Regions from separate parts of the Pseudoalteromonas sp. 2CM39R genome, predicted to be linked through region 3. Evidence: riboswitches for the same ligand, from Rfam matches in the RefSeq annotation. Region 3 holds a riboswitch; each other region holds the start of a gene.

Region 1 (7,765 bases), on a different contig from region 3:
CAACAAATACTTGCTTATGATTTAAATAACTTAAAATACTTTGAGCATCATCAAACGCCGCGCTTAAATCTATTTTTTCTTGGCTTCCCAGCTCTACCGTAAAGGCTTCAACTTGTACGTTAAAATTTCGGCCTTGCTGAGCAAGTTGCTCGCTAAGTTGCCACCATGGACAAAAGCTCGCTTCATCCATTGCGCCATCAAAGTCATTAGGGATCACTAGCACATGGGGAATATTAAAGTAACGGGCACTTTCTGTGGCATATTCAGGACAATATAAGTGCTGACTAGAAATAGGGCCAGTGTGTAAATCTAAAACAATATCAGCTTGATGCGCTAGTCTTTGTAAGTTTAGCGCTATGCGTTTACCCGTTGTTAAACGATAGTCTGGGCCATTAAGTTGCTGCTCAACATCATTAATTAACGCGGTTTTAAACGCTGTTTTTAGAGCTGTATCGCCAGCGTCGTAGTATTGCTTTGCAAACTGTGATGCAAGCTGATTATTACAGTGATACATACGATTCCAATTAGTCCCCGTAATAGGGTCGAATCGGCCAAGCGTAAATTCGCCCGATTTTTGATTACAGCCAATGGGGTTAGCGTAGGGAACTAAGGTAATATCACCTTTTAAATTAAGGTTTTTTAGCTGTTCAAGTAGCTGATAAATAACCGCGTTACCTTGTACTTCGGCGCCATGCATATTAGCTTGTATATACACACTTGGGCCTGTGCCATCGCCCTTTAAACGATAGACAGGAATGGTCAGTGGTAGGCCATTTGCCACTTCACCAACTACAATATTTTCCTGGCTTATAGCTGTGGTGTTATTCATTTTTATTACCTCAAGTAGTGGCTTGCATCTTCTGCTTGGCGAATACAGTTGATTTCGCCATGGTGTATAACATATTCACCGGCCAGTTCATGGCACAAAAAGTACGGCATACTTTCGGTAAAACCATAAGCACCGCATTGACTAAACACCAGCCAGTCATGTTCATTTAAATCGCTCGGTAATTGGTGCTCCCCTAAGCAATCCAGCGCTGTACATAATGGCCCATATAGGCTCATTGCTTGGTTTGCTGCGTTTGAATCACGTAATAAACGCGCAGGAAAGTCTTGATTAGTAACCGCAGGGCGCAATAAGTGATTAATACCGCCGCTCATAATTACCTGCTGTTGGCCGTAGTTTAATTTGCGCTCAACCACCGGTGTGGCGTAGTGGCCGCATTCGCCTACAGCATAGCGACCTAGTTCCATCCACAGCTCTTTAACACCCGCATCGCGTTTAATCTTTGCAAGGGCTGCTATTAATGCATCCCAGCTTAAAGTCGGGTCATTAAGGGTGTAAGGAATACCTAAACCGCCACCTAAATCTAAAATATTCAGGTTTATATTTAAGTTATTAGCAAGGACTGTAAGTGGTGTAATCATTTGCGACCACAGATCTGCAAGTTTGTCGCTGCTGAGCATGTTACCCCACTGAAAAATATGTAGGCCATCAAAGCTCAATGCTGTGTAGTTTTTAGTATTTAGCGATTGCCATTCATCGCACCCTAAGCCAAATGGAGTAAGGCTATCACCACCAAGTGGGTTTTTATCACCCTCGGGCCAGCGTAATTGAACGCGCAGTAATACTTGCAACTGGCACTGCTGGGCATTGGCTTGTTCGTTTAACCAACGCACCTGATTAAGACTTTCTGCCACAAAGGTGCGTACGCCACGTGCAATAAAATGTTTAATTTGTTTTGGGCTTTTAGCAGGGCCCGTGTTGAGCACGCGCTCGCTGTTAATTCCTTGGGCAAGTACTTGCTCAAGCTCGCCTTTACTTGCAACATCAAAGTTAAAACCAGCGTTATCTAAACTTTGTATCACTTTAGATAGGGGATTGGCTTTAACCGCATACCAAAGCTTTACTTCGGTTTGCGCCACTAAGTGCGCAAGGTGCGCATCTAGTGAGTCGAGGTCGTAGACAAAAAATGGAGTATCGAGTTTACTCGAAAGCTCATCAATAGCGCTTTTAACGGGCGTGCTCAAAAAGGTCATTAACGTAAAACCTCTTCAAGCAATAATGACGCGTCACTTTGCTCGTCCCGGTATTTAACAATTAAGGCACACGACATACTCAAGCCTTGAGCACGCGCCCAGTCGTTTGACGCAGGGCGAGAGCCTGGGATCACAATCGCGTATTCAGGGATTGCTTCGCCTTTATCAAGCTGACGCTCATTAACGCAGTCATAAACAGGGATGGTTGCAGATAAGCGAACACCTGGGGCTAGTACCGCGCCTTTTTTAACTACCACGCCTTCAACAATCACACAGCCTGCACCAATGAATGCATCGTCTTCTATGACCACAGGGCTTGCGCCAATGGGCTCAAGTACCCCGCCTAATTGTACCGCGGCGCTCAAATGAACATTTTTACCCACTTGCGCACATGAGCCAACCAATGCGTGGCTATCTACCATAGTCCCCTCGTCAATAAAGGCGCCAATATTTACATACGCAGGTGGCATAATAATAGTGCCTTTGGCAACATGTGCACCACGGCGCACACTTGAACCACCTGGCACCATGCGAACGCCTGCTGTGGCTTCAAAGCATTGCGGCGCTAGATTATGTTTATCTACAAAGCCACCAGGAAACTCCATGTTAGTGCCGTTTTTAAATGCCTCTAAAATGCCTTGCTTTACTTCTACGTTAGCGTGCCATTGGCCGTTTTCGTCTTGTGTTGCTGCGCGAACTGCGCCCGTTTCTAAATTATTTAATAGTTCTAACCAGCTCATTATAAAAACCTGTATTTAATGCCAAGATAAAATGGTGTTGTTTGCCGATGAAATGTCATCTGTGTATGTCAGCTCAAGGTGTGTTAAAGGTGGACGTAAATGCGGACTGCTAATACGCCCTTGTAAATGCATTAACACTTTGACTGGGATAGGGTTTGCTACTGAAAATAAGCTATTGATAGCGCTAGACCACTGGACAAAAAGATTAGGGTGTTGGCCGCTTAAACTGCGCTTTACAAACTCATGGGTTTGCACTGGCCATGCATTGGCTGCAACCGACACTAAACCTTTTGCACCTGCTTGGGCAAAATACGGCATGAGGGCATCGTCACCACTAAAAATGGCTAATTCAGGCGCTGCTTGTCGATAGGCTTCAAATTGAGAAATACAGCCACTGGCTTCTTTGAGTGCCCATAAATTTTTATGTTGTTTGAGGTTTTCAATGGTTGCAATGGGAATGCTAACCGCACTACGTCCTGGTACGTTATAAAGCATACAAGGATGAGAACTGGCATTGAGCAGGCTTTCAAACCAATGGGTTTGCCCCACTGCACCGGGTTTGGCGTACAAAGGCGAGCCAAGTAAAAAACCATGAATAGGCAGTTGGTTGCAGTAGTTAACCCATTCAAGCTGCTGCTTTAAGTTACTACCACCGACTGCGACCATAAGCGGGACGCTCGGCTGTAATTGGCAAACATGCTCTACGATGGCTTGCTGCTCTTTTAGGGTCAGGGCTAACCCTTCGCCAGTGCTACCAAGTAATAAAATGCCGTTGTTAGCGGCTTCTTGTTCGGCCACCAAGGTGTCTAAGGTTGCGTAATCAACTAGGCCATTTTGATCAAATGGGGTGATCAGCGCAGTCCATAAATGGAAATTGTTAATATTGAAGTTGTTGATCATCTCTCACGAACTTATAGGGCATTCGTCGAGTTATTGGCGGGTATATAGGGTGCCTGACTCTTTGAATGTATTTATAATTCGAAGAGCGAATGGGCTTAAATAATAGGGCGCACGGCCTTATTATACTAAGACCAGAAGCTCTCCACCAAATATGTTATTGGTGACAGTCGCTAGGATTCAACCTAGTCGCCCGAAGTAATCTTTCACAAAAAAGTGTTACCTCTCGGCGTTAATTCCCCTCACGTATGCTCAATGGAGTTTGCGCTCCTAACATACGCTACCTGAATAACGCACCTCTTCCAGCCCTTTGCATTTGCTATTGAAAAATCAATTAGCAAATACAATGTAATAGGGTAAGTGTGGCGATTAAACCACTTTAGCCGTCTAGGTGTCAAGTGACTAAATACAGAATAGTTCATCGATAATAGCAACGGTTACGTATTGGCTGCTTTTCTCGTAAACTAGTTTCATGGTCGAAGTAAGGTATTAAGCAGATGGAAAAATTTAGCGATATTTATAAGCGTGCAGTGGAGCGAAAGGGCTCTGAAAAAATGCTTAAATTGTTACTCGAAAAACCTTTATCAACAAAGCAACTCGTCACATTAAGTGATGATGATTGGCTAGAAGAATTTACTCGGAAAGTTTTTCAAAGTGGTTTTTATTGGTCGGTGATCAACAGTAAGTGGGCCGGATTTAGAGAGGTTTTCTGGGATTTCAGTGTTGAAAAATTATTGATGATGCCACCAGACATGTTAGAACAAAAAGCCAGTGACGAACGGATTGTGCGCAATTATAAAAAAGTAAAAACCATTACTGATAATGCGTATATGATCCACGAAGTTGCAGAGCAACACGGCAGCTTTAGTCAGTTTATTGCTAACTGGCCAAGTGAGGATATTATTGGCTTGTGGGCATATTTAAAAAAGCATGGTGCAAGGCTTGGTGGTAATACCGGCCCTTATGCACTGCGCGCCTTAGGAAAAGATACTTTTTTACTTTCAAGAGATGTAGAAAGCTATTTGCGTGCACATAAAATTATAGATGGTGGATTACAAACTAAAAAGTCACTAAGTGCGGCGCAGGCATTCTTTAATGAACTGCAGCAGCAAAGCGGCTTAAGCATGCAAGAGCTAAGCTTAATTGTCGCTTATGGTGTAGGCGACAATCGCGTAGGTATCAGCCAAAAACAATAGGATTAAACATGAAATTAGTGCCAAGGTATACCGATATTGGTGAGGGGTTTGCTATTAGCGATCATCCAGCCAAGGTGATAGCGCCACAGTTATTGTTATGGAATGAGCCCTTAGCTGAGCAATTTAATATACAAGTGGATGCAGATTCTCGAGCAAATATATTCAGTGGAAATGAACCTCAAGCAGTTTCTGCAGTTGCATTAGGGTATTCGGGTCATCAGTTTGGTCATTTTTCTCCACGCTTAGGAGACGGCCGAGCGCATTTACTTGGCGCGATCAGTGATGATAAAAACCAGCTTTGGGATTTGCAATTAAAAGGCGCTGGCGCTACGCCATTCTCGCGTGGTGGAGATGGGCGCTGTGCATTAGGACCTGCTATTCGTGAGTACGTAATGAGCGAAGCAATGCATGCGCTTGGCATTCCTACTACGCGTTGTTTAGCCGTGGTTGGTAGTGGTGAAACTGTTTATCGTAACCCGCCTCAACCTGGCGCTATTGTAACGCGACTAGCGAGTAGTCATATTCGAGTTGGCTCGTTTCAATATTTAGCTACCCAAGGCGATTTGACCAGTCTAAAAAACTTAGCCGATTTAGCCATTCAAAGACATTACCCTGAAATTAACAGCTCTGGCGCCCAGCGATACTTGGATTTTCTAGCCGCAGTGATAACCAATCAAGTTAACTTAGTCGTAAGTTGGATGAGGGTGGGGTTTATTCATGGGGTAATGAATACCGACAACACCTTAATTAGTGGTGAAACCATAGATTACGGTCCATGTGCCATGATGAACCAGTTTGATTTTGATACCGTGTTTAGCTCTATTGATAAGCAAGGGCGTTACGCATTTGGTAATCAGCCAAACATGGCGAGTTGGAACTGTGCTCGCTTAGCAGAGAGTCTAATGGCACTAATAAGTGACGACGATGAGCAAGCCGTAGCAATGCTGACACCTATCATTGCAGACTTTTCGACCCAATTTAATCAGCAATTTAGCGCTATGTGGGCACAAAAGTTAGGGCTAACAATAGCTGATGATAAAGATAATGAGCTGGTGGGAGAGTTACTAGGGCTATTAAAAGAACACCAGCTTGATTATACCAATACTTTTAATGCACTCACTGAGTCGTTAAATGGGCAAGCTGAAATACCATCAGCACTTACCTCTTGGGCACAGCAATGGCAAACACGAACTAATGAGCACAGTTATCAGGTGATGCGACAAGCTAATCCGAGCGTGATTCCCCGTAATCATATTATTGAAGATATTATTACTCAGTACACTACGCATGGGGATAGTGAGCTACTCAGTCGTTTTAGCAAAGTGATGTCGAGCCCTTACACTAGTCATGCGCAGGCCACTGAGTTTCAAACGCCGCCCGAAGATGATAAGAATTATCGTACTTTTTGCGGTACTTAAGTATGGTTTATTGCATTTTAAAATGAATATAAAAGGTCATTTTTTACCCCTGCGATGTTCATTCATAGAGCAAACTATGAACGAATGATACCATAACATCCATAAAGGCTAGTGATCGTATGGGGTTTAAAGCGATTGTTTGCTTTTTGAGCTAGTCTTTGTTCAGTAACATTTTTTATGGGCTAGTTTTATTATCCTAAGATATTGAAAAAATATATTTGCGTTAAGTATTGATTAACAAAGGCTCAGTTACTGTATAGGTAAGTTAGAAGAGCTAGCAATGCTTAGCTACATTTTTAGTTGTTAAAATGGGAAGAAAACAATGAAATTAAAATCACTTACAATTGCCATAGCGTTAGCTGCAACTAGCGCATCTACTTTTGCTGCCGAACAAGAAGGTTTTTACATTGGTGCGTTCGGTGATTACTACGATGCTTCGTGGAAAAACATGCGTGAGCAGGCTGGCCTTGACGTTAATGAGTCAACAGGTTGGGGTGCTGAATTAGGTTACCGCTTTAATGATTACTGGAGCGCACGTTTAGAATACGCAGACCTAGATTTTAATGCACATGACAAAGTACTTAACAACCGCAACGATATTGACGGCGAACGTTACGGTATCGATGCGCTTTACCACTTTGGCGGCGGCCCTTTTTACGGTTTATTCGGTCTGAAAGACATTGATGTTGTTGATGACAACACGTTTGTAAATGCAGGTGTAGGTTACCGACACTTTGTTACAGACAACTTCTTTGTAAATGCTGAAACCAGTGTTTACCAAGGTTTAGACAAAGGCTACACAGATGTTGGCGCAAAATTAGGTATTAACTACTTTTTCGGCCAAAAATCAGCGCCAGTAGCACCAGTTGAGCCTGCACCACAACCAGAGCCAGAAATTGTTCCAGTGCCGGTAACACTTGCTGATACTGATAATGATAGCATTCCTGATGTAGATGACAAATGTGCTAACACACCGATGACAGATGCGGTTGATAGTGATGGTTGTACACTTTATGAAGATACTGAAGTAACAGTAAGCTTGTTAGTAACATTCCCTAACAATGACTCGTCAGTTTCACAGCAGTACTTAAATGATATTGACGAAGTAGCGTCTTTCTTAAAAGAGTATCCAGATACAACTGTACTTCTTGAAGGTCATACGTCTGCAGTAGGTAAAGCGTCTTACAATAAATGGTTATCTAAAAAACGTGCTGATGCAGTAGCTAAAAAGCTAATTGCTGATGGTATTGCAGAAGATCGCATTACAACAGCTGGCTTAGGCGAAGAACGCCTTAAAAATGAAGCGAATACGGCACAAGCACACGCTGAAAACCGTCGTGTTGAAGCACACGTAAAATCTATTAAACGTGTAAAAGTACTTCGTTAATAGTTTCTAATTAAGTAAAAACCCAGCTTATGCTGGGTTTTTTTATGGCTGTTAATAAGTATTCATGAAAGTTGATTTTATGAAATT
Region 2 (7,765 bases), on a different contig from region 3:
CGCTGATAGCGATTGCATTCTTGCTTATCGTTATTGAGGATGTGATTCACGTAAACAAAGCCAAAACGACATTATTTTTTGGTACACTTTGTTGGATTATCTCCTTTATTTTTCCTCTTAATGGGCAAAGCCCTGAAACGATTCAAACCCTCCTTGACCACAATATTTTAGAAATTGCTTCCTTATGGCTGTTTTTAATGGCCGCAATGACCTTTGTTGCCTATTTAAACTCCAAAGGACTCATCGAAAATGTTGTGAACCGGATAATGCCAACCAGCATTAGTGAACGAAAGCTAATGTTTTTGGTAGGGTGTTTTGCATTTGTATTTTCATCTATCTCCGACAACGTAACAGCTACACTGATCTCCTTGGCTGTTATAATGTCATTAAAGCTTGAAGCCAAAAAACTAGTTAAGTACGCCACCTTAATTGTATTTGCAGTGAACTCAGGGGGTGTATCACTTATCACAGGTGATGTAACCACACTTATGATTTTCCTTGATGGTAAAGTAACAATTAGCAATTTATTACTGTTAATTGTGCCTGCATTATTAAGCGTATTATTACTGGCTACTTTATTATCAATTGGTATGAACAAGCAGTTAGAGTTTAAAAAGACTAAATTTAAACGCATTGAAAAAACCGACATTACTATCGCTGTTATTTTCTTCACTACCGTTATTTCTACCCTTACTTTAAGTGTTTTATATAGTGTGCCGCCGTTACTTACCTTTTTACTCGGCCTGTCTATTATGTTTTTAGTCGCACAATTTTTAATGCGCAAAAAAGATATCAATAAAGATATGATCGACTTTATACGTGACATAGAGTACGACACCTTACTGTTTTTCGTAGGTGTGTTATTACTTGTTGGCGCATTAAAAGAAGTGGGCGTGCTAAGCCAATTTACAAACCTGTATACAGTGATGGCGCCAGAGTACGCTAACTACTTAATGGGTATTTTATCGGCCGGTGTTGATAACGTGCCACTAACGGCTGCGTTACTAAAAGCCGACATTGTAATGAGTCAACAGCATTGGTTGTCGTTTACGTATGCAACCGGTGTGGGTGGTTCAATGCTGATCATTGGTTCGGCGGCTGGTATTATTGCTATGAGTAAGGTTAAAGAACTTACTTTTGCAAGTTACCTTCGTTTGTCGTTGTATTTGTTAGTGTGTTACACCTTTGGTTATGCTGGCTCTTACTTTATGGGTAGTTTTATTTGATTTTATAATAAAACGACTTGACAGCTACACGTCTAAACGATAACTTTCAAAGCCGCACTCTTAGTGCGGTTTTGTTTTATTAGCCACAGGTTAATAATACATTCAGAAGAGGTGCGATACTTAGGTACTTAATGTGAGGCAACGACAGCCTGCGACCATTAAGGAGGGAAGTACTCGCCGAGGAAAATAATGGGTCGTTACCATTGTTTTTCGGTTTATGGGGCTGAATCCTCAAAACTGTCACCAATTTAGGTGGAGAGCTTCTGGCAGTAGATTTTTCTTATCTTTATTTCCTGCCAAGTTCTTCTTGTTTTATTGCGGTTTGGATGCCGCGAAAGGAGACGAAATGACTACCCAATCAGTGCCACAAAGTTCACAGTGCACAAAATCAGATTACATTGTTGCCAAATTTGGCGGCACTAGCGTTGCTAACTTTGAGGCGATGAGCCGTTGTAGCGAAATCATTGTAAACGATAACAGCGTTCGAATTGTTGCAGTGAGCGCCAGCGCCGGTGTAACTAATCACTTGGTGGCACTTTGTAAAGCCGATATTGATGCCGCTGAACGTCAACAGCATGTTGACGGTGTACTTGCTATTCAGCAGGCAATTTTAACTGATCTGACCCTAGATGATGATTTAGCGCTTGGTTTTAATAACACTCTCGATGAATTTCAAACACTAGCACATCAAATACTGACAACAGAGCAACAACACGATGAGCTACTTAGCTTTGGCGAGCGTTTATCGTCGTATTTATTTACTCAAGTATTGCGCTTAAAGGGCTTAAATTCGCAGCGTTTTGATGTTCGCCAGGTGCTTAAAACCGATAGCCAATTTGGTAAAGCCACGCCTAATGTAGCCGCCACAGCGCTTGCAGCTAAAGAGCATTTAATTCCTTTACTAGAGAACAATGTAATTGTTACTCAGGGCTTTATTGGCAGCGATGAAAACAATGTAACCACCACACTAGGTCGCGGTGGCTCTGATTACAGTGCCGCCTTGTTAGCTGAAGCAATTAACGCTAAGAGTGTGCATATTTGGACCGACGTAGTGGGTATTTTTAGCACCGATCCTCGTTTGTGTGCTAAAGCCACACCTATTGCGCGTTTAAGCTTTGATGAAGCGGCAGAAATGGCCACTTTTGGCGCTAAAGTGCTGCATCCGGCTACAATTTTGCCAGCCAGTCGTAGCCATATAAATGTGTTTGTTGGCTCAAGCACAGAGCCAGAGCGTGGTGGCACCTGGATTGAACGTGAAAAATCGCAGCTACCTGGTATTCGTGCGGTCACGCAACGTAAAAACCAAATATTATTAACCCTTAAAAGCCCAGAAATGCTGTTAGCGAGTGGTTTTTTAGCTCGTATTTTTACTATTTTAAGTGAATGTAATATTTCGGTAGACCTGGTTACTACCTCTGAAATTAGTGTAGCTATTACCCTTGATGATGCGCCTAATGCATCACGCCCAGAGCTAGATCAAGAGTGCTTAGATAAACTTGCTGAGTTTTGCCATGTATCGGTTGAGAACAATTTAACCCTAGTAGCACTTATTGGGTCTGAAATTGTATTGCGTCAGCACGAAATGAATTTAATGCAGGTGTTGAGCGAATTTAACATTCGTCTTATTTGTCATGGTGCGAGTAAACACAACCTGTGCTTTTTAGTTGAGCAAAGTGAGTCTGATGCTGTGGTTCAAGCTATTCATAGCCGACTACTTGAAGGCGAGCTTGCTGCTTAACGCTTTCAATGAGATAAATAAGCACCGCCAGTCGGTGCTTTTTTTTGCCACAACGCTTATATCAAACTGCTCGTTTACATCATTTGTTAATGTGGTGCTGGTTGCACTTAGTTGCCTGTTGCCAAGCTCACAAAATACATTAGGGCTTAATAGCTGGGCAATAGGGCGGCTGGTTGCTTTTGCTAATGCCTCTTTTAATGTCCAAAGTCTGAAAAATGTCGCCGCTTTAGCAGCTGTGCACGGTTGCTTAGTTATAAGTGCCACTTCTGCAGCATCATAAAAGTGCTTTGCGAGTTTTTCAAATGGTCGTTTTAAACTGATTTTTTCAATATCAAAACCAAATAGCGAATTATTAATATTTAGGGCCACGCCTACCAAACCATGAGAGTGTGACACACAGCAACTATAAACCTGGTTGTTATTTATATTTAGCTCAAGCTTACTGGTTTGTTGATTAAATTCAGAGCTGATTTTATCAAGCGTTATATTACTGCTGCTAGGTAATACACTTTTGACTAAATATTTTAGTAACAGCCGCGTTGCTACATATTCTTGCTTTGCTTGGGGCGTTTTACGACGCGCGATGACACTTAATTCAAACGGGCTTAAAAACTGTGTAAGTGTTAGCTCATCAACCTGCAATTGGCTGGCATCAAATAATAAAATGGTGTGGTTATTATTCTCAGCAAGCGGTGTTTGTAATAACTGATTTTCGAAGTAAGCTGAACTCATTATTGCTCGTTAAAAGTGAATACCGATTACATAGTTATCGTCATAAGCTGGATAGTTTGTGAGCGGTTGTTTGCTGTTATGCGCGCTAAGTACATTTTTATTACTCAGTCGCCCTTAAATATGGTTTAATTCACATTCGATAAAATAATAACAGATTTGTAGGTGTATGACACAAGTGCGTGATGGTTTTCAAAGTCGACTTGGTTTTGTATTGGCAGCAGCCGGTGCTGCGGTAGGTTTAGGCAATATATGGGGTTTTCCTACACAGGCTGCTAACCATGGTGGCGGCGCATTTTTATTGGTGTACTTTATTGTTATTTTTTTGCTAGCGCTTCCCGCGTTATACACCGAGCTGTATTTAGGCTACAAAGCCCAAGCTAATCCGGTTAAAGCCTTAGGCCAAGCATGGCAAGACCATGCGCCTAAAGTAGGCGCTGCTGCAGGTTATATAGGCTTAGCTGGCGCAATTGTCATGTTAAGCTTTTATTCAATAGTGGCAGGTTGGATGCTTTCTTACGCCATAGAGCCTATAACCACCTTTTTAGGCTTGCAGAGCTTAAGTGAGTTTTTACATAGCGACTCTATGCTACGTAATTTTATATTTACGCCACTGATGCTTATTTTAACCGCCAGTATTATTTTAAAGGGGGTTAAATCAGGAATTGAAACCTGGTCGCGCCGTTTAATGCCATTATTACTTGTTTTACTCGTTGGCCTAATTGCTTACATTGCTACCTTAGAGGGTGCCAGCCAAGGGTTTGCGGCCTATTTAGTGCCTGACTTTAGTAAAATACTCGACCCCGATTTAATTATTGCTGCAATGGGACAAGCGTTTTTCTCATTATCACTGGGTGTGGGCTGTATGATGATTTATGGCTCTTATTTAAAGCCCGGTGCTAACTTACCAAAATTGACTGCAAGTGTTGCGTTACTCGACACCAGCGTGGCATTTTTAGCTGGACTATTAATTATACCGGCTATATATGTGGCGCAGTTCAATGGCGTTGAAGTATTTAGCAACGGCAAGCTAATTGGTGAAGGGCAGCTTATTTTTGCCATATTACCTGAGTTATTTGGCACCATGGGTGAAATTGGTTTATTGGTTGGCTTACTATTTTTTGTATTGATGTCGATAGCTTCAGTTACATCAACCATTTCATCGACTGAAATTCCTGTGGCTTTTTTAGTAGAAAACCACAGTGTTGATAGAACCAAAGCTACATGGGCCGTTAGCGCCATTGTATTTGTTTGTGCCAGTACTATTATTGTTAATTTTGATTGGCTATTTGGTTTGGTTATTATGGTATTTACCCAATACCAACTCCCGTTGATGGGACTGTTTTATTTTATTACAGTGGGCTGGTTATGGCAGCGTGGTAATAAGCTTCATCAAGCAAGTTCTGGTGCACATTATTGGTTTGCTCAGTACATTCGTTTTGTCTGCCCAGTGCTAATGACCTTAGTATTTGCAAACGTTGCGTTTGGCTAGAATACAACAACAACTCATGTGTTATTGATAACAAAAAAGCGAACACTATATTTTGTTCGCTTTTTTGCTTTTTGTTTAGCCGCGCTATAGCACTTCGTTTGTTAAGCTATTTCCTTGAGTAACCTCAAATGCATTTTGTAAGGTGATATTGGCAATTTCTGTAAGTGCTTCTTGAGTAAAAAAGCCTTGATGGCCGGTGATCAATACATTTTTAAAGCTCACCAAGCGAGAGAAAATATCGTCTTGGTTTATATCGTCACTGTGGTTTTTAAAAAACAGCTCTGATTCTTGCTCGTACACATCAAGCCCTAAATAACCTAGTTTTTGTGATTTAAGTGCCTTAATACAAGCTTTACTATTAACCAATGCACCGCGCGAGGTGTTTATTAGCATAACTCCTGTTTTCATCGCTGCAAATGCGTCATCGTCTATTAAATGATGGGTGTGCTCGTTTAACGGGCAATGCAAAGAAATGATATCGCTTTGTGTAAGCAGGGTATTTAAATTGGTAATTGTATAATTACCAGCTTGTGCATTAGGATCGCATACTAAAATGTGAGCGCCAAAACCGGTTAATATATTACACAATGCTTGGCCAATTTTACCGCAGCCAATAATACCCACCGTTTTATTATGCAAGTTAAAGCCAAGTAAGCCGTTCAAGTCAAAATTGTCTTCACGTACGCGGTTATAAGCTTTATGGGTTTTACGGCTAAGCGTAAGCATAAGTGCAATACAATGCTCTGCGACTGCCTCAGGGCTGTAAGCCGGAACGCGCAGAACACGCATGCCATGCTGTTTAGCAGCGGCTAAATCTACATTATTAAAACCCGCACAGCGCAGTAAAATGGTGTTAACCCCAAATATAGCCAGTTGCTCAATAACCGCTTTATCTACCGAATCGTTTACAAATACGCATACCGCATCAAATTCTTTAGCTAAAACCGCAGTGTGCATCGATAAACTTTGCTCAAAATAGGTAATAGCGATGTTAGAAAAGCCAGTTAAGCTTTGTTCGAAAAAAGGGCGCTCGTATTTTTGAGCACTAAAAAAAGCAATCTTCATTTATTACAATCCAACTAATCTAGTTACATCAACCATAAACCATTTTTATTATACATGCCTTATCACTTTAATATTGCTGTGGTATTAAAGCGACTATTTGCTGTTTTTATAATCGGTGTTGCCTCTAAACTACTTCTAATTACACTATGAAGTGACTCCGGTTTAGTGCGCGGCGCATAACGTGCAATTAGTTGTCCTTGGGCATTAACTAAAAACTTAGTAAAGTTCCACTTTATTGCACGGTTTTGTGCAATTCCACGCGTATGTGATTTTAAATAACTAAACAAGGGGTGCGTATCGGGGCCATTCACCATAACCTTATCAAATACTTCAAAATTAATTGCAAAGTGTTTTTGATAGTAGTCTTTTATTGCCATACCCTCTAATGGTTCGTTTTTATCAAACTGATTACATGGAAAAGCCAGAATAGTAAATCCATCGCTTTTGTATTGTTGGTATAGCTTTTCAAGCGCACATAATTGCGCCGAAAAATGACATTTGCTTGCTGTATTTACAATAAGAACCGTTTTTCCTTTTAACTGGCTCAAAGGAAAATCACTGTTATTACAAAGTGGTGCGTTAAATTGATAAATGCTATCCATAGATTACCTACCTAATTTCCTTATGCGGGAAATTTTAAAAGACTTTCATTCGCTTTTTTAGCGGCCGATTGACATAATCGAGCTTATGTTTCTAAGTTATCAGTTAAATAGGTCATTTTTATGTCAGTTAAAATTGCATTTATAGGTTTAGGCGTAATGGGTTACCCAATGGCAGGGCATCTAGCAAAAGCGGGGCACAGCGTATGTGTTTATAACCGCACAGCAGCTAAAGCACAAAAATGGGTTGAAGATTTTAACGGCAGCTTTGCACCTACTCCGCGTGAGGCAGCAAGCGGTGCCGATATGGTATTTATGTGTGTAGGTAATGACGACGATTTACGTTCAGTAGTATACGGTAATGACGGTGTGCTAGCAGGCATGCACGAAAACACAATTTTAATCGACCACACAACTACCTCAGCAGAAGTGGCACGTGAAGTTGCGACAAAAGCGGCTTTACAGCATATCGACTTTATTGATGCGCCGGTATCGGGCGGTCAAGCTGGCGCTGAAAATGGGGTGTTAACCGTAATGGCGGGTGGTAACGAAGCGGTATTTGCTAAAGCACAACCTATCATGGCGGCATTTAGCCGTTTTAGCCAGTTATTAGGGGAAGCGGGCTCAGGGCAATTATGTAAAATGGTCAACCAAATTTGTATTGCTGGTGTAGTGCAAGGGTTAGCTGAGGGCTTACATTTTGCTAAACAAGCGGGGCTTGATGGCGAAAAAGTAATAGAAACCATTTCTAAAGGCGCTGCTGGTTCGTGGCAAATGGAAAACCGCTACAAAACAATGTGGGCAGGTGAGTACGAATTTGGTTTTGCTGTAGATTGGATGCGCAAAGATTTAGGCATTGCCCTTGATGAAGCTAAAAATAACGGTGCAACACTGCCAATGACCGCCACGGTTGATC
Region 3 (7,765 bases):
TTTTCAAATTTGCGTAAAGGGTTAGATTAACGCTCTACTTTTACACGCTCAATTACAGTTACTTTCGCTTCAACACGACGGTTTTCAGCATGAGCTTCTGGCGTATTTGCTGGGTTTTTAAGGCGCTCTTCACCTAAACCAACAGTAGTAAGACGCATTGGGTCAATACCGTCTTCGATTAGTTTCTTAGCAACAGCATCAGCACGTTTCTTAGATAACCACTTGTTGTAGTCAGCTTTACCTACTGATGAAGTGTGACCTTCAAGTACTACGTCAGTACCTGGGTGCTCTTTTAAGAACTTAGCAGCGCGGTCAATATCATCTAAGTATTGTTGAGATACTTTAGAAGTGTTGTTAGGGAACGTGATTAGTAAGCTCTTAGTTACTTCACGATCTTCATATAATGTACAGCCAGTACCATCAACAGCGTCAGTCATTGGCGTGTTTGCACATTGGTCATCAGCATCAGGGATGTTATCGCCATCGCTATCAACTGGCTCAACCGCAACAGGAACAACTGTTGGAGCAGGTTCAACTGGCTCAGAAGCTGAGCTTTGCGCACCAAAGATATAGCTTAGGCCTAATTTAGCGCCAACATCTGTGTAACCACGGTCAAGACCTTGGTATAAAGATGTTTCAGCGTTAAACGCAAAGTTATCTGTGAAGTAGTGTTGGTAACCAGCACCTACGTTTGCGAACATTAGATCTTCGTCAACCGCATCAAGATTTTTAAGACCGAAAATACCGTAGAATGGACCACCGCCTAAGTGATATAAAGCGTCAATACCGTAACGTTTGCCACTTTCAGTACCGCTAACAGAAGTACCGTCGTTTAGATCAGCTTTCCAATCGAAGTCCATGTCAGCGTATTCTAAACGAGCGCTCCAGTAATCACTAAAACGGTAACCTAGCTCTAAACCCCAACCTGTAGAGTCATCAACATCAAGGCCACCTGGAGTGTAGTCGCGGACATTTTCCCAAGAATTATCATAGTAGTCGCCAAATGCGCCGATGTAGAAACCTTGCTTTTCGGCAGCGAAGCTTGAAGCACTAGTTGCAGCAAGTGCTAAAGCAATAGTAAGTGATTTTAATTTCATTGTTTCCTTCCCATTTTCACAATTAAAATTGTAGCTAAGTCAAACCAGCTCAATCAGTTTAAACAGAGTAGTCGACTAATAGTTAATCAAAACTTAACGAACTCGGTACAGAACAAAAATCTTGCCGAGTAATTTCAGTCAATTACCCAAATAATAGGTTATCTAAATAACTTTGCGTAACAATGCCTTTAGATCGCTTTGTTATGATTAGGTGAAAGTCGATTCAGCCTAATCTACTGACTTCAAAACCGATAAAAGTCCATTCCCAATTACATTATTATATTGGTTATTTTTAAATCAACAAGTTGAAAGCAACTTTATTTGTAAATTTTCGTTAAAAAGCAAAACTTTAGTGCTATTTTATTGATATAAATCATAACACTGGCAGCTAACTTGCTCAATCAACGAACACTCAGATTTAAAAAAATGAGCATTTACAATTGTTATCAACCATAAAGATTAACCCTTAAGTACCACAAAAAGTTTGGTAATTACAATCACCTTCCTTCGGAGGTTGATACCATGCCGCAAATTCTTCCTCATACTCATATGGTTTTTGAATAACTTTTAAAAACTCATTGATTGATGAACTAGATCCTGCCTTTTCATACTCAGCCAAGATCATTTCAATATTATGATTACGGGGAATGACTGCAGGATTAACAGCTCGCATTGTGCTGTAACTTTCAGCTGATGTTCTGAGCCTCCATTTTGAAACCCATTCTTTTAAATTAGAATCTATAACAAAGTCTTTCACTAAAGATTCAGTAAGTGCATTGAAAGTGTTGGTGTAGTCAAGTTGGTGTTGCTTCATTAACCCCAGTAACTCTGAAACTAAAGCATGATCGCCTTCTTGCTGACCAGCTAAGCCTAATTTCTGCAGCCACATAACATTAAATGCATCATTAAATTTAGCAGCAAAACCATTCACAACCGGTGAGAGTTGCTCAACGGCAGCATCTTGATCAGCAAATAAAGGGATTAAGCTTTCAGCTAAACGCGCAATATTCCAATTGGCAATGTTCGGCTGATTACCAAATGCATAGCGCCCTTGATGGTCAATCGAACTAAACACCGTGTCTAAGTCAAACTGATTCATCATCGCGCAGGGGCCATAGTCAATGGTTTCACCACTAATCAAGGTATTATCTGTATTCATAACGCCATGTATAAAGCCAATTCGCATCCAGCTGATAACGAGCTCTATTTGCTTATCTAACACGGCGGTTAAAAATTCAATATAACGCTGCTCACCATTACTGCTGATGTCAGGAAAGTGGCAATCAACTGCGTAATCAACGAGCTTTTCTAGCCCTTCTATATCACCTTGTGTAGCTAAGTATTGAAATGAGCCAACACGGATATGACTTTTAGCTAAACGAGTGACAACTGCACCCGGGCGAGGTGGCTGGCGATATACCGTTTCGCCAGTTGTAACTACAGCTAAACAACGCGTAGTCGCGATACCAAGCGCATGAAGTGCCTCACTCATGATGTACTCACGTACAGCCGGACCAATTGCACAGCGACCATCACCACCACGAGAGAATACAGTTGCTCCTGCGCCTTTTAGCTGTAAGTCCCACAGGGTGCCATTTTGATCTGCAATAGCACCAAGCAAATGCGCTCTGCCATCACCAAGGCGCGGTGAAAAATGACCAAATTGATGACCTGAGTAACCAAGTGCAACCGGTGCAACATCTTTATCTATTGTTGAACCAGATAGAAATTTAGCTAAAAATTCGCTGTCGTGGTTAATCGCAAAATTATCAGCGAGCTTGTCATTGAATAGCAGTAATTGCGGCTTAGCAACGGCGCTAGGCATATCTTTAATAGCAAGCAGCTCACTAATATCTGTGTATCGGGTTTGCAGTTTCATAACTGTCCTTAAGGTGTTGCAACACCTACGCGATTATCGCCTACACCATAGGCCACTAGTTGGCTTAATGCCTGCAAGCTGTAACCGCTTTGCTGTTGTAATTCATTGAAAAAATCTTGTGCTGCTTGTAATGACTTTTTAGTTTGTAAGCCGCCATCAATCAACTCATGGGCACGCAAGTAGGCTTCTACATCGCGAGAAAGCAAAAAGGTATCTTTACCAAGCGCTCGCAAAGCGTACGGGCCAGTATTTCCCCCTAAACGCGCACCATGCTTTTTAAGATAGGCCCACAAACCAATAATATTGTCAGTTGGCCAATCTGCAATAAATTGGCTAAAACTGCCATGTTTCTCGGCAACTTCGTGGATCATGTACGCATTTTCTGGGATCGTTTGTACTTTTTTAAAATTACGAACAATTCGCTCATCACTGGCTTTTTGCTCAAGCATATCTGGCGGCATCATCAACAATTTTTCTACGCTAAAATCCCAAAACACATCACGAAAACCAGCCCATTTATTATTGATAACAGACCAATAAAAACCGCTTTGAAAGACTTTACGCGTGAACTCTTCTAACCATAAATCGTCATGCATTTTGGCAATATCAGTATCATCGAGCGGGTTTGATAACAATGCATGCAGCATTTCTTCGCTGCCTTTTCGAGATACGGCTCGCTGATAAATATCGTTAAATTTTTCCATCATTTTTCCAATTTATTTGGTTAACGCTAAGTGTACGTAAAAACACGCTTATACGTAACCATGTTGCAAAATCGGTCACTAAAAAACAAATCCTTCGCCTTGACACCTAGATGGCTAAAATGCTTTAATCGCCGCCAATACCCTATTTAACTATGTTGGCTTTAACCTTTAAAGCGAGCATAAAGGGCTGGAAGAGGTGCGTTATTCAGGTAGCGTATGGGAAGAGCACAGACTCTGTTGATCATACGTAAGGGGAATTAACGCCGAGAAGTAACACCGTTTGTGAGGTGCTTATTTCGGGCGACTGGGCTGAATCCCAGCGACTGTCACCAACAATAGCAAAGCGCTATTGATTAGTTTGGTGGAGAGCTTCTGGTCTTAGTATAATGAGGCCGTCGCGTCTTTATTATTTTAAGCCCATTCGCTCTTCGAATTATACCTTGTTCGAACGACGACATGCGGCTCCATTCAAATGTTCCCGCATAAACTCTTCGAATACCTTATAAGTTCGTGAGAGATGATCAACAATTTTGATTTAAACGACTATCCATTATGGACAGCGCTTGTCACGCCATTTTCTGAATCTGGCGAGGTCGATTACACGACCCTTGAACAACTGGTTGCGGAGCAGCAAGATGCAAATAACGGCATTTTACTGCTTGGCAGTACCGGTGAAGGACTGGCGCTTTCACTCAAAGAGCAACAAGCCATTGTTGAGCATGTTTGCCAATTAGCACCGACTGTACCACTTATGGTTGCTGTGGGTGGCATGAACCTCAAACAACAAGTTGCTTGGGTTGAATACTGCAACCAACTACCTATTCATGGCTACCTGTTAGGTTCACCTCTGTATGCAAAACCTGGGGTTGTTGGCCAAACACATTGGTTTGAAAGCCTACTAGACGCAAGTAACCACCCTTGTATGTTGTATAACGTACCAGGACGCAGCGCAGTTGAGATTTCACCGCAGGTGATCAAAAACCTTGCTGAACACAAAAATCTTTGGGCTTTAAAAGAAGCCAGTGGCGACATTAGCAAATTTGAAGGCTTTAGAACGGCATCACCTACACTTGCCATATTTAGTGGCGATGATGCTCTTATGCCGTATTTTGCTCAAGCAGGAGCAAAAGGTTTAGTTTCGGTTGCCGCGAATGCTTGGCCGAGTCAAACCCATGAGTTTGTTAAACGCAGTTTAAGTGGTCAATACCCAAATCTATTCACCGATTGGTCGCAAGCAATCCAAAGTTTATTCGCTGTGGCAAACCCAATCCCCGTAAAAGTACTGATGCACCTGCAAGGTAAAATAAATACCCCGCATTTACGTCCACCGCTTACGCATTTAGAGCTTGAGCAAACAGACAGCATCACCCACGCAAACAACACAATTTTATCTTGGAACTAAAAACAGGTTTTATCATGAGCTGGTTAGAATTATTAAACAACTTAGAATCAGGCGCAGTTCGCGCAGCAACACAAGACGAGAACGGCAACTGGCACGCCAATGTTGAAGTTAAACAAGGCATTTTAGAAGCCTTTAAAAATGGCACAAATACCGAGTTCCCAGGTGGATTTGTTGATAAGCACAACTTAGCACCACAAGGCTTTGCAGCAGATGCTGGCGTGCGTATGGTACCTGGTGGTAGCAGTGTTCGCCGTGGCGCACATGTTGCCAAAGGCACGATTATCATGCCACCAGCGTATGTAAATATTGGCGCGTTCATCGACGAAGGCACTATGGTCGACAGCCACGCATTAGTGGGTTCATGCGCACAAGTGGGTAAAAATGTTCACCTCAGTGCAGCAGTACAATTAGGTGGTGTACTAGAGCCAATTGGTGCTAGCCCTGTGGTTATTGAAGACGACGCATTCATCGGCGCAGGCTGCGTTATTGTTGAAGGTGTGGTTGTGAAAAAAGGTGCTGTACTTGCGCCAGGTGTTCGTTTATCTGCAACTATTCCTGTCTACGATTGCGTTAACGAACGCCAGCTAGACAAAGGTGAAGCCATCCCAGAAAACGCGATTGTGATCCCAGGCTCTCGCCCTGCTTCAAATGCATGGGCTCGCGAGCAAGGTCTAAGCATGTCTTGTGCATTGATCGTGAAATACCGTGATGAACAAAGCGATGCATCATTACTGTTAGAAGAGGTTTTACGTTAATGAGCTTTTTGAGCACGCCCATCAAGCAAGCGGTTGAACAAGTTTCAACACATCTTGATACGCCATTTTTTATCTATGATTTAGATAAATTAACTGCACATTTAAATCAACTGACTGCGCAAACCGATGTGAAACTTTGGTATGCCGTTAAGGCCAACCCACTGTCTCGCATTATTCAATGTTTAGACAGCGCAGGGTTTAACTTTGATGTTGCAAGTAAAGGTGAACTTGAGCAAGTACTTGCTCAAGGCATCGATAGCGAGCGCGTGCTCAACACAGGGCCTGCAAAAAGCCCTAAACAAATTTCACATTTTATTGCTCGCGGCGTGCGTACCTTCGTGGCCGAGAGCATTAACCAAGTGCGCTGGTTAAACGAACAAGCAACAAAAGCAAATTGTCAGCTGCAAGTTCTATTGCGTGTTCAACTTCGTTGGCCAGACAGCGAAAAGAACCCTCTTGGTGGCGATAGCCTTACTCCTTTTGGTTTGGGCTGTGATGAGTGGCAAGCACTCACTGTAAGTGATTACCCAGCTCTTAACTTTGATGGCCTGCATATTTTCCAATGGGGCAATATGCTAAGTACTGACAAGCTCGCCGAGCTATGGCGTGCGATGATTGCACCATTACAACAGCTAGCAAGCTCAATAAATATTAACCTTAATATTCTCGATTTAGGGGGTGGCTTAGGCATTCCTTATACTCAAGATGCTAACCGACTCGATTGGTCTGCACTTATCGAGACTCTGGCGGGTATTAAAGCGGATGCTGGTGTCAAAGAGCTTTGGATGGAACTTGGCCGCTATGCGGTGGGCGAATGCGGCCATTACGCAACACCGGTTGTTGAGCGCAAAGAGAATTACAATCAACAACAGGTGATTTTATCAGGCGGCATTAACCATTTACTTCGCCCAGCTGTGACAAGCCAAGATTTTCCAGCGGCCTTACTACGCGAATCGACGGCTGAGCCTGCGGCAATGACTTTATACGGACCACTTTGCACCGCCCTTGATTGCTTAGGTGAGCACCAATTAGCGAGCGATTTAAATGAGCAAGACTGGTTGGTATTCAGCCAATGTGGCGCTTACGGCTTTACCGAAAGTATGCCGTACTTTTTATGTCACGAATTAGCGGCTGAATACATCCTTGAACAAGGCAATATTGAGTGCATTCGTAGCGCTGAAGATGCCAGCTATTATTTAAGGTAATTGCCATGAGTAAAGAGTTAATCAGCCAAGAGAATATTGTGGTTGGCGAGATTGCCAACGGCCTACCTCTAACAATCCCAGTGTATCGCTTAAAAGGCAATGGCACGGGACCAAACGTGTATATACAAGCAAATATGCACGGCGCTGAAGTACAAGGTAATGCAGTAATTTATCAATTGCTTGAGCAGCTAAAATCACTCAAGCTGCGTGGCGATATTACCCTAGTTCCTTATGCTAACCCTATTGGTTGCAACCAAAAATCAGGTGAGTTTACTTTAGGTCGCTTCGATCCAATCACGGGCACCAACTGGAACCGCATGTACCGCTTTAATAAAGCGTTACCGTCACAGATTGCTGAACAGCATAAAGACAGTGATGATGCGACCCTTAAAGCTGCGTTTAAACGGGCACTCGTTGCTGACATCGATAGTCAATTAACGGGTCCTGATTACAGCCTAACAACGGGTAAGCGTATTGCCCTTAACTTGCAAAAGCTTGCCCATCAGGCTGATATTGTTTTAGACCTTCACACTGGGCCTATCTCAAGTAAGCACTTATATTGCCCTGAATACGCCAAAGACAGCGCAAGTTACTTCAACATCGAGCATGTGTTATTGATCCCAAGTGATTTTGATGGCGCGATGGATGAAGCAAGTTTTTGTCCATGGTGGTCACTATCTGAAGAGCTTGGCAAACAAGGCCGAGAGTTTGCTGTTCAAGTAG

The links. A riboswitch is a leader RNA that binds a small molecule or an ion and turns the genes downstream of it on or off. The one in region 3 is predicted to bind lysine.
Region 1: linked by a shared signal. The riboswitch ahead of dapA (4-hydroxy-tetrahydrodipicolinate synthase) and the one ahead of dapA (4-hydroxy-tetrahydrodipicolinate synthase) in region 3 are both predicted to bind lysine.
Region 2: linked by a shared signal. The riboswitch ahead of lysC (lysine-sensitive aspartokinase 3) and the one ahead of dapA (4-hydroxy-tetrahydrodipicolinate synthase) in region 3 are both predicted to bind lysine.

What each region holds. Positions count from the first base shown of each region.
Region 1 covers NZ_JALNTM010000022.1:47,922-55,686, reverse strand. Annotated here, with positions in the region: gene MTF66_RS31615 (succinylglutamate desuccinylase/aspartoacylase family protein) at 1-829, opposite strand, end outside; gene MTF66_RS31610 (PLP-dependent decarboxylase) at 835-2,040, opposite strand; gene MTF66_RS31605 (2,3,4,5-tetrahydropyridine-2,6-dicarboxylate N-succinyltransferase) at 2,040-2,780, opposite strand; gene dapA (4-hydroxy-tetrahydrodipicolinate synthase) at 2,796-3,680, opposite strand; lysine riboswitch at 3,808-3,987, opposite strand; gene MTF66_RS31595 (DNA-3-methyladenine glycosylase I) at 4,175-4,873, shown strand; gene MTF66_RS31590 (YdiU family protein) at 4,882-6,291, shown strand; gene MTF66_RS31585 (OmpA family protein) at 6,614-7,678, shown strand.
Region 2 covers NZ_JALNTM010000014.1:109,137-116,901, reverse strand. Annotated here, with positions in the region: gene nhaD (sodium:proton antiporter NhaD) at 1-1,226, shown strand, start outside; lysine riboswitch at 1,325-1,497, shown strand; gene lysC (lysine-sensitive aspartokinase 3) at 1,573-2,964, shown strand; gene MTF66_RS26565 (4'-phosphopantetheinyl transferase superfamily protein) at 2,938-3,696, opposite strand; gene MTF66_RS26560 (sodium-dependent transporter) at 3,863-5,185, shown strand; gene MTF66_RS26555 (2-hydroxyacid dehydrogenase) at 5,270-6,250, opposite strand; gene MTF66_RS26550 (glutathione peroxidase) at 6,313-6,852, opposite strand; gene MTF66_RS26545 (NAD(P)-dependent oxidoreductase) at 6,973-7,765, shown strand, end outside.
Region 3 covers NZ_JALNTM010000020.1:103,672-111,436, forward strand. Annotated here, with positions in the region: gene MTF66_RS30800 (OmpA family protein) at 27-1,097, opposite strand; gene MTF66_RS30805 (YdiU family protein) at 1,564-2,976, opposite strand; gene MTF66_RS30810 (DNA-3-methyladenine glycosylase I) at 2,985-3,680, opposite strand; lysine riboswitch at 3,864-4,060, shown strand; gene dapA (4-hydroxy-tetrahydrodipicolinate synthase) at 4,198-5,082, shown strand; gene MTF66_RS30820 (2,3,4,5-tetrahydropyridine-2,6-dicarboxylate N-succinyltransferase) at 5,097-5,837, shown strand; gene MTF66_RS30825 (PLP-dependent decarboxylase) at 5,837-7,042, shown strand; gene MTF66_RS30830 (succinylglutamate desuccinylase/aspartoacylase family protein) at 7,048-7,765, shown strand, end outside.